One region of the Streptomyces sp. NPDC055013 genome, then DNA from elsewhere that is predicted to be linked to it. Evidence: riboswitches for the same ligand, from Rfam matches in the RefSeq annotation. Region 1 holds a riboswitch; the other holds the start of a gene.

Region 1 (4,454 bases):
GGTGTCCGTCCTCGGTCGGGCGGTTGCTGTGCCTTGAGAAGGGCTGTTCGTTGACGCCCGCCGCTGCGGGCGGACACCCCCCGGCGCGTCCCCTTGCCGCCGTACGCGGATGCAGGTGCGCTTCGCGCCTCTACGCGCGCGTGGCGGAGACAGTGCGCCACGCGCGCGTGCGGTCGGTGTAGGTTCCGATCCGATTTGTCATCCGGGACCGTGAGAACCAGGGGTTTCAGGTGTTTGTCCAGCCGGTCTGTCGGCGGATCGTCCGGCCTATCTGTCGTTTTCCTCCGGGCAGGATGCGGGCCGGTGCTGCCGAGCAGAGTGCGTGCGCTGGAGGGCATGTCGGTGCCCTCTGCCATCGTGTGCCCCATGGGTGAACTGGTTGAGCGGGTTGACGAGCGTGACAAGGTGCTGGCTGTTGTGGAGAGGGGGGAGGCGATTCGTCAGCGGTGGCTGCATCGCATATCTACGATTGTGTGCCGCGACCGTGCGGGACGGTTCTTTGTCCACCGACGTCCGGACGATGACACTCGTTTCCCGGGACAGATCAACTGGATGCTCGGAGGCGCGGTGGATGTGGCCGAGTCGTATGAGGATGCTGCTGCGCGGGAGTTGGCGGAGGAACTTGGTGTTCATGCCCGTCCTGGTTTCCTGTTCAAGTTCTTGTGCGAGGGTGTGATCAGCCCGTATTGGCTTGGTCTGCATGAGGTCGTCGTCACGGAACCGGTCCGGCCCGACCCTTCGGAGGTCGGTTGGCATGACTGGCTGACTGAGTCCGAACTGACGGACCTGGTCCGGCATCGGGAGTTCGTTCCGGATGCTCGCGAGGCGTTCGACCGATATCGCGCCCTGCCGGCGCAGCCGGGAGCGATGTGAGCTGGGGTGCGCGTTGCTGGAGTTCGTCCTCCGCGGCTCGGCGTCCCGCGGCGGTGAGTGTGTAGTACTGACAAGTTGACGACAGATCACTTGGACAGTGACATCTCGAATCGGAACCTACAGTCGTCAGGCCGGGCGGACCACGCTGTGGATCGACGACTCTCCGTCGTAGAAGATCGACTCCTCGCGGACGTATGTGCCGGGCTTCGGGGCGTGGATCATCATGCCGTTGCCGATGTAGAGGCCTACGTGCGTGATGTCGTCGTAGAAGAAGACCAGGTCGCCGGGCTGGGCGCTGGAGACGGCGACCGTGGTGCCGGCGTTGACCTGGTCGTAGGTGACGCGCGGGATGTCGACGCCTGCGGCCTTCCAGGCGGCCTGGGTGAGGCCGGAGCAGTCGTAGGAGTCGGGGCCGGTGGCGCCCCAGACGTAGGGCTTGCCCACCTGGGAGCGGGCGAAGGCCAGGGCCTTCTCGGCCTTGGTCGCGTACGAGGAGTCCGACGCGGACGAGTCGGAGGAGGACGAGTCGGACGAGGAGTCGTTGCTCTCCTGCTGCTGGGCCGCCTCCTGGCGCCGGCGCTCGGCCGCCTCTTGCTGGCGGGCCAGTTCCGCCGCCTTGCGGGCGGCCTCCTCCTGCTTGCGCTTCTCGATCGCGGCGAGGCGCGCCTTCTCCTCCGCCGTCAGCTCCGACAGCAGTTCGCGTGCGTCGGCGAGCTTCTTCTGGACGGTGGACTTGGCCGTCCGCAGGTCGTTCTGCGACTCGGTGAGCGTCTCGAGGCTCTGGGCGGCCTCCTGGCGCTTCTTCATCGTCGCGGACTGCTCGGTGAAGTAGTCGTCGACCGATTCCTTCTGACGGCCCGTCATGCGGTCCATCAGCTGGGTCTGGTCGAAGTAGTCCTGCGGGGTGTCCGCCAGGAGGAAGGTCGCCGTGTCTGGGGCTGAGGCTCCCGTGCGGTACTGGGCGGCTGCGTTGCGGCCGAGTTCCTCGCGTGCGTCGTTGAGCTTCTGGGTGCGCTGGGCGACGTCGTCGAGGAGGGTGTCGACGCGATTGCGTTGCTTCGCGGTCTTCTCCTTGGCCGCGTTGTACTTCTCGGTCGCCGACTCCGCCTGGCGGTAGAGGTCGTCGACCTTCTTCTCGACCTCCTCGAGGCTCGGCTTGTCGTCCGTCGAGGGGCTCGCGTTGGCCGTCTGGGACAGCAGGGCGACGGAGGTGAGGGCCGCCGTGGCGAGGGCGGGGGTCCGTATGCCTGCTACGCGCGTACCAGCGGGACGCGACTTGCGGTGCGACGCCAAGGGAGGCGACTCCTTCCATGCTCCGCCTACCGAGTTAGCTGTCGGGTTCGGGCGGGTGCTTCGGAAGGGTTGCCCTACGGCCGTCCCCCGGGCGGGAGTCGGGCCGATTCACCCCAAGTTCGGTGGGTCCCCGGCTCCGGGGGCACGGCGGCGCTCCGGACTCGGCGGAGGCCGTGCGGCCCGGCGTCGTTCGCCGGTGGGGGTCGTACGGCCTGTCCGGCACGGTAGCCAACTCGTGTGGCCCCTGTGAAGGTTGATGTTCGATATGCCCGATACATTTTCGTGACCTTGGCGACGTGTGTCGTGGATCGTGGTCGATGCGGGGTTGTTGGTGGCGGTTTGAGGGGTTTGCGGGAAGTGGGGCGTGTCAGCGGTATTGGGTTGGTTGAGTTCGGGGGTTGCGGATCGTAATGGGGTGATTCTGGAGGGTGAGGGGGGGATGCTCGGGTGCGCGGGGTTCGAAGATCGGTAAGTGCTGAAACAGGTGATGTTCTCAGGGCGGCCGCGGGCTGTCAGTGGGGCGCCCTAGACTCGGAGAGCGATGAGCAGCCTCTTTGACGACAGCTTCCTGGCCGACCTCCAGGCCCCGCGGGCCCATGCGGACGAACACCCGCCGCCGCCCGAGGACGATCACGCTCCGGAGCCGGTTCCGGACGATCTGTTCGGCGGGAAGTTCGACGTGCCGCCGGACCGGGACGAGTACTACCGCGACGGCGCCCCGCGCCCGGCCCTCGACGCGGCCGCGCTGCTGGAGGGGCTGAACGAGAACCAGCGTGCGGCCGTCGTCCACTCCGGCGGCCCGCTGCTCATCGTGGCCGGAGCCGGGTCCGGCAAGACGCGTGTGCTCACCCATCGCATCGCGCACCTGTTGGCCGAGCGGAACGTGCATCCGGGGCAGATCCTCGCGATCACCTTCACCAACAAGGCCGCGGGTGAGATGAAGGAGCGTGTCGAGCAGCTCGTCGGCCCGCGCGCGAACGCGATGTGGGTGATGACCTTCCACAGCGCGTGCGTGCGCATCCTGCGCAGGGAGAGCAAGAAGCTCGGGTTCACCTCGTCGTTCTCGATCTACGACGCTGCCGACAGCAAGCGGCTGATGGCGCTGGTATGCCGTGATCTGGATCTCGACCCCAAGCGTTTTCCGCCCAAGTCCTTCAGCGCCAAGATCAGCAATCTGAAGAACGAGCTGATCGACGAGGAGGACTTCGCCGCCCAGGCGACGGACGGCTTCGAGAAGACCCTCGCGCAGGCGTACGCCCTGTACCAGTCGCGGTTGCGGGAGGCCAACGCCCTTGACTTCGACGACCTGATCATGACGACGGTCAATCTCCTGCGCGCCTTCCCGGACGTCGCCGAGCACTACCGCCGGCGGTTCCGGCATGTGCTGGTGGACGAGTATCAGGACACCAACCACGCGCAGTACGCCCTGGTGCGCGAGCTCGTCGGTACCAGTGAGCACCCTGTCGACGTGCCGCCGAGCGACTACGACATCCCGCCCGCCGAGCTGTGCGTGGTGGGTGACGCCGACCAGTCGATCTACGCCTTCCGGGGCGCCACCATCCGCAACATCCTCCAGTTCGAGGAGGACTACCCGGACGCGACGACGATCCTGCTGGAGCAGAACTACCGCTCCAGCCAGACGATCCTGACCGCCGCCAACGCGGTCATCGAGCGCAACGAGTCCCGGCGCCCCAAGAACCTGTGGACCAACGCGGGCGCGGGCGCGCGTATCACCGGCTATGTCGCGGACACCGAGCACGACGAGGCGCAGTTCGTCGCCGAGGAGATAGACCGACTGACGGACGCGGGCGATGCGAAGGCCGGTGACGTCGCCGTCTTCTACCGGACGAACGCCCAGTCCCGTGTCTTCGAAGAGATCTTCATCCGCGTCGGCCTGCCCTACAAGGTCGTCGGCGGGGTTCGGTTCTACGAGCGCAAGGAGGTCCGGGACGTCCTGGCCTACCTGCGCGTGCTGGCCAACCCCGAGGACTCCGTGCCGCTGCGGCGGATCCTGAACGTCCCGAAGCGAGGGATCGGCGATCGCGCCGAGGCGATGATCGACGCGCTTGCACAGCGGGAGAAGATCAGCTTCCCGCAGGCACTGCGGCGGGTCGACGAGGCGTATGGCATGGCCGCGCGGTCGACGAACGCCGTCAGGCGGTTCAACACGCTGATGGAGGAGCTCCGCACGATCGTCGAGTCCGGCGTGGGGCCGGCGACCGTTCTGGAGGCGGTCCTCGAACGGACCGGGTACCTGGCCGAGTTGCAGGCCTCCACCGACCCTCAGG
Region 2 (4,454 bases), on a different contig from region 1:
TGTAGAACTCGGACGCGGCGACGTCGAGCGCGAGGGCGATCTGCTCGCCGGGGGTGTAGCCGGCCTCCTTGATCGCCTCCAGGATGAGGTCGAGGGCCTCGCGGTTGGAACCGAGGTTCGGGGCGAAGCCGCCCTCGTCGCCGAGGCCGGTGGCCAGACCCTTGCTCTTCAGGACCTTCTTCAGCGTGTGGTAGACCTCGGCGCCCCAGCGCAGGGCCTCGGAGAAGGACTCCGCGCCGATCGGGGCGATCATGAACTCCTGGATGTCCACGTTGGAGTCGGCGTGCGAGCCGCCGTTCAGGATGTTCATCATCGGCACCGGCAGCAGGTGCGCGTTGGGGCCGCCCAGGTAGCGGAACAGCGGGAGGTCGCTGGCCTCGGAGGCGGCGTGGGCGACGGCGAGCGAGACGCCGAGGATGGCGTTGGCGCCGAGGGAGCCCTTGTTGTCGGTGGCGTCCAGGTCGAACATCGCCTGGTCGATCAGGCGCTGCTCGGTGGCGTCGTAGCCGACGAGCTCCGGGCCGATCTGCTCGATGACGGCGAGGACGGCCTTCTCCACGCCCTTGCCGAGGTAGCGGTTCGAGTCACCGTCGCGGAGCTCGATGGCCTCGAAGGCGCCCGTCGAAGCGCCGGACGGAACGGCGGCACGACCCGTGCTGCCGTCGTCGAGGCCGACCTCGACCTCGACCGTGGGATTGCCTCGGGAGTCCAGGATTTCCCGGGCTACGACGACGTCGATGGACGGCACGAGTATCTCCTTCTTGGGATGTGAAGCACTGTGTCGCTGGTGGTGCGGGGCTGTGAGCCTTGCGACTAGAGCCTAACCGCCCCGGGGACATCGGCAGCCGACCGACCGTCCCGTGGACAGGACCGAACCGTACCCATTGTTCCCTACCGGAACAAAGGGTGGGTGACCAACAGGGAAAGAAAAAGCCCCGCCCCGGTGCGTACGGGGGAACACGCACCGGAGCGGGGAGCCCGTGGGGGACGGGGGTGACCCTCACGAGGTCTTCAATATGAGTTCCACGGATGTGAGGGCCCTGTGGTTCAGCTGGTGGCCGCGTATTACTTCAGGTGCAGCTGCTGACCCGGGTAGATCAGGTCGGCGTCCTCGACGATGTCCTTGTTCAGCTGGAAGAGCTTCTCCCAGCCGCCCTTGACCTTCTTCTCCGCGGCGATCGAGCTGAGGGTGTCACCCGTGGCGACCTTGTACTCGCCGTCGCCCTTCTTGACCTTCTTGCCGGTCGGGGTGGTGACGGTCTTGGTCGACTTCTTCTCGGCCGCCGGACGCTCGGCGGAGCGGGAGGCCGGCTGCTCCTCGGTGGCGCGGGGGGCGGACTCGGTGCTCTGCGAGGAGCCGGAGCCGCTGTACGCGGCGCTCGACAGGCCGGTGCCGCAGTGCGGCCAGGCGCCCTTGCCCTGGCCCGCGAGGACCTTCTCGGCGATCTCGATCTGCTGGGCCTTGGTGGCCTTGTCGGCGGTGGCGGCGTACGCCGTGCCGCCGTACGCGGCCCAGGTGGAGGCGGAGAACTGCAGACCGCCGTAGTAGCCGTTGCCGGTGTTGATGGACCAGTTGCCGCCGGCCTCGCACTGGGCGACGGCGTCCCACTCGGAGGCGGTGGCGGCGGAGGCGCTGCCGGCCGCCATCAGCGGGGCGGCGACGGCGGCGGCGCCGGTGACGCCGACGACGGCTATGGCGCGAGCGGCCTTGGACGGACGACGGTGCTTGCCCTTGCTGGAAAACAGCATGGTGGATCCCCTCACCGACGCCTGCGAGGTGAGCTGTCGGGTTCGGGCCGGTTGAGTTGCCCGGCCGCGCTCGTCTGCCTTTCGGCTCGCGTTGCGCGGCTTCACCCCGAGCCGGCTCCGGCGTGCGGCCCCGAAGGGCCTCAACTGCCGGACCCGGCACTTACCTTGGGTCCCCCGCTCCTGCCTACGGCGCTTGACGCGACGACTGTTCCCGTGCGGCCGCTGGCAGGATTCGGCGTTGCGGCAGCCGGGGCTCGCGGTGACGAGCGATCACGACCGTAGACACCCGATTCCCGGAATTACAAAGACGATCAGGGCTTCTGAGATCTATCTCTCACTGCATTCAAAACGGACATTCAGGTGCGAAAGGTGACGCGAACTCCCGCTGCTTTTCGCCCCGTTCGGCCCTTATTCGACGGGGACGTCCAGGGTCTGACCGGGGGCGATGTCGTTCGCATCGCCGCCGATGGCGCCCTCGTTCGCGTCGTACAGCGCCCGCCACCCGCCGTCGAGGTCAAGGGAGTCGGCGATGGAGGCCAGAGTGTCGCCGGCGCGGACCTTGTACGAGGCATGGCGGCCGGAGGTCCCGGCGGCCGGGTCGGCGGCCTCACTCTCGTCGGCACTGGACCCACGGTGACGACCCGCGCCGGCGTCCTCGCCGGTGAACGCACTGGTGTCGACGAGGCTCCAGGCGCCCACATCTTGCACCCAGTTGTCCTGATTGTCCCCGTCCGAGGTCTCCACGGGAGAGCTGTCGGGCGACTGCGAGGCCTTGCCGTCAGGTGACGCGTCAGGCTTCGCCGAGCTGTCCGCCTTGGACGACGAGGAAGGGGAGGAAGAGGGAGAAGAGGATGAATCCCGGGGCGATTCGGACGAAGCGCTGGGGGATTCACTCGACGAGCTCGACGGGCCGTCGGTCGCGTCCGACGAGTTCGAGGAACCCGAAGGGTCAGACGAATTGGACGAACTCGACGAGTCGGACGAATCGAGCAAGCCGGAGGATCCGGACACCTCGGAGGGCGAGTCGTCCTCCACTCCGGTGTCGAGGTCGACCAAACCGTTCTTCGGGGTGAGCCCGTTGAGCACCGCACAGGTACCCCAGGGCTTGGTTCCCTGGTCGGCGAGGAGGGCCTGCGCCACGGCGATCTGCTGGGAGCGGCTCGCCAGGTCGGGGCGCGGGGCGTAGTCGAGGCCGCCGTACTGCTCCCAGTCGTCCTGGGTCAGCTGCAGGCCGCCGTAGCGCCCGTTGCCCTCGTCCGTGCTCCAGGAGCCGCCGCTCTCGCACTCGGCCACCTTGTCCCACACGCTGCCGTCGGCTGCGCCGGCGCTCGTGGCGCCGAGCAGCGGGATGGCGATGGCGGACCCGGTCACTCCGGCCGCGACGAGGAGAGCCGGGGCCTGACGGGGGCGACGGTGACGACCGTTCCCGGAGAGCATGCGGGGACCTTTCACGAGGCAGCAGTGACCGCGGCGCATGAAACCTCGACGCCGTCGTTGATCCGTGAACGTATAGGCAGACGATCACTTGTCACAAGTTAATGCCGCGTAGATCACGTGAAGATCACAAAATTGAGCGCGTGTCACGTTTGACTGGGTGGACGCACTCACTCAACTGGTGTGAAATCCACCGGAAGTGTACGCAGCCCGCGCATGATGAGACCTCCGCGCCACCTCAACTCCCCCGGATCCACGGCGAGTCGGAGATCCGGGAGACGGGTGAGGAGCGTGGCGAGAGCCGTCTGGCCCTCCAGTCGGGCCAGCGGGGCGCCGAGGCAGTAGTGGATGCCGTGGCCGTAGCCGAGGTGCTGGTTGTCGCGGCGACCGAGGTCGAGGACGTCGGGGTCGGCGAACCGCTCCGGGTCACGGTCGGCGGCGGCCAGGACGACGAGAACGGGGTCGCCGGCCGCGATGTCCTGCCCGCCGATGGTGAGCGGCTCGGTGGCGAAACGCCAGGTGGCGAGCTCGACGGGGCCGTCGTAGCGCAGGAGTTCCTCCACACCGGTTTCGAGGAGGCCGGTCTCCTCGGCGGCGAGGGACGTCTGCAGGCGGGCGCGTTGCTCGGGGTGGGTGAGCAGCGCGTAGACGCCGTTGCCGATCAGATTCACGGTCGTCTCAAAACCGGCAAAAAGGAGGATGAAGGCCATCGCAGCGGCCTCGTTCTCGGTGAGGTGCTCTCCGTGGTCGGAGGCCCGGATGAGACCGGAGATGAGGTCCTCACCGGGCGTGGGTTCCTCGGGCAGGGCTTCCCGCTTGCGGTGGATGAGGTCGGCCAGATAGCCGCGCATCTTCTTCACCGACCGTGCGACACCGCCGCGAGGGCCGCCCTGGTGGCGGATCATCATGCCCGCCCAGTCCCGGAAGTCGTCCTGGTCCTCGCGGGGGACGCCGAGCAAGTCGCAGATGGCGTAGATGGGGAGCGGGAAGGCGAACTCGTGGATGAGGTCGGCGCTCCCCTTCGCCGCGAACTGGTCGATCAGACGGTCCGTGAGCTCCTGCACCCGAGACTCGAACTCGGCGACCCTGCGGGGCGTGAAGGCCTTGGAGACGAGCCTGCGCAGCCTGGTGTGGTCCGGCGGGTCGATGTTGAGCAGATGCGTCATGAGCTCGGCCTTGCGTTCCCCGGGGATGCCGGTCTTGCCCTTGGCGTGCGCGGGCTCGTCGTGGTGGGCCGGGTTCTTGGAGAGCCGGTTGTCGGCGAGGGTCTG

Evidence for each region. A riboswitch is a leader RNA that binds a small molecule or an ion and turns the genes downstream of it on or off. The one in region 1 is predicted to bind cyclic di-AMP.
Region 2: linked by a shared signal. The riboswitch ahead of ACWGDB_RS29890 (transglycosylase family protein) and the one ahead of ACWGDB_RS40080 (NlpC/P60 family protein) in region 1 are both predicted to bind cyclic di-AMP.

Annotation. Positions count from the first base shown of each region.
Region 1 is NZ_JBSGVW010000059.1:7,742-12,195, forward strand. Features, by position in the region: gene ACWGDB_RS40075 (NUDIX hydrolase) at 367-873, shown strand; gene ACWGDB_RS40080 (NlpC/P60 family protein) at 1,000-2,166, opposite strand; cyclic di-AMP (ydaO/yuaA leader) riboswitch at 2,175-2,326, opposite strand; gene pcrA (DNA helicase PcrA) at 2,708-4,454, shown strand, end outside.
Region 2 is NZ_JBSGVW010000029.1:52,063-56,516, reverse strand. Features, by position in the region: gene eno (phosphopyruvate hydratase) at 1-748, opposite strand, end outside; gene ACWGDB_RS29890 (transglycosylase family protein) at 1,066-1,749, opposite strand; cyclic di-AMP (ydaO/yuaA leader) riboswitch at 1,753-1,951, opposite strand; gene ACWGDB_RS29885 (transglycosylase family protein) at 2,158-3,186, opposite strand; gene ACWGDB_RS29880 (cytochrome P450 family protein) at 3,354-4,454, opposite strand, start outside.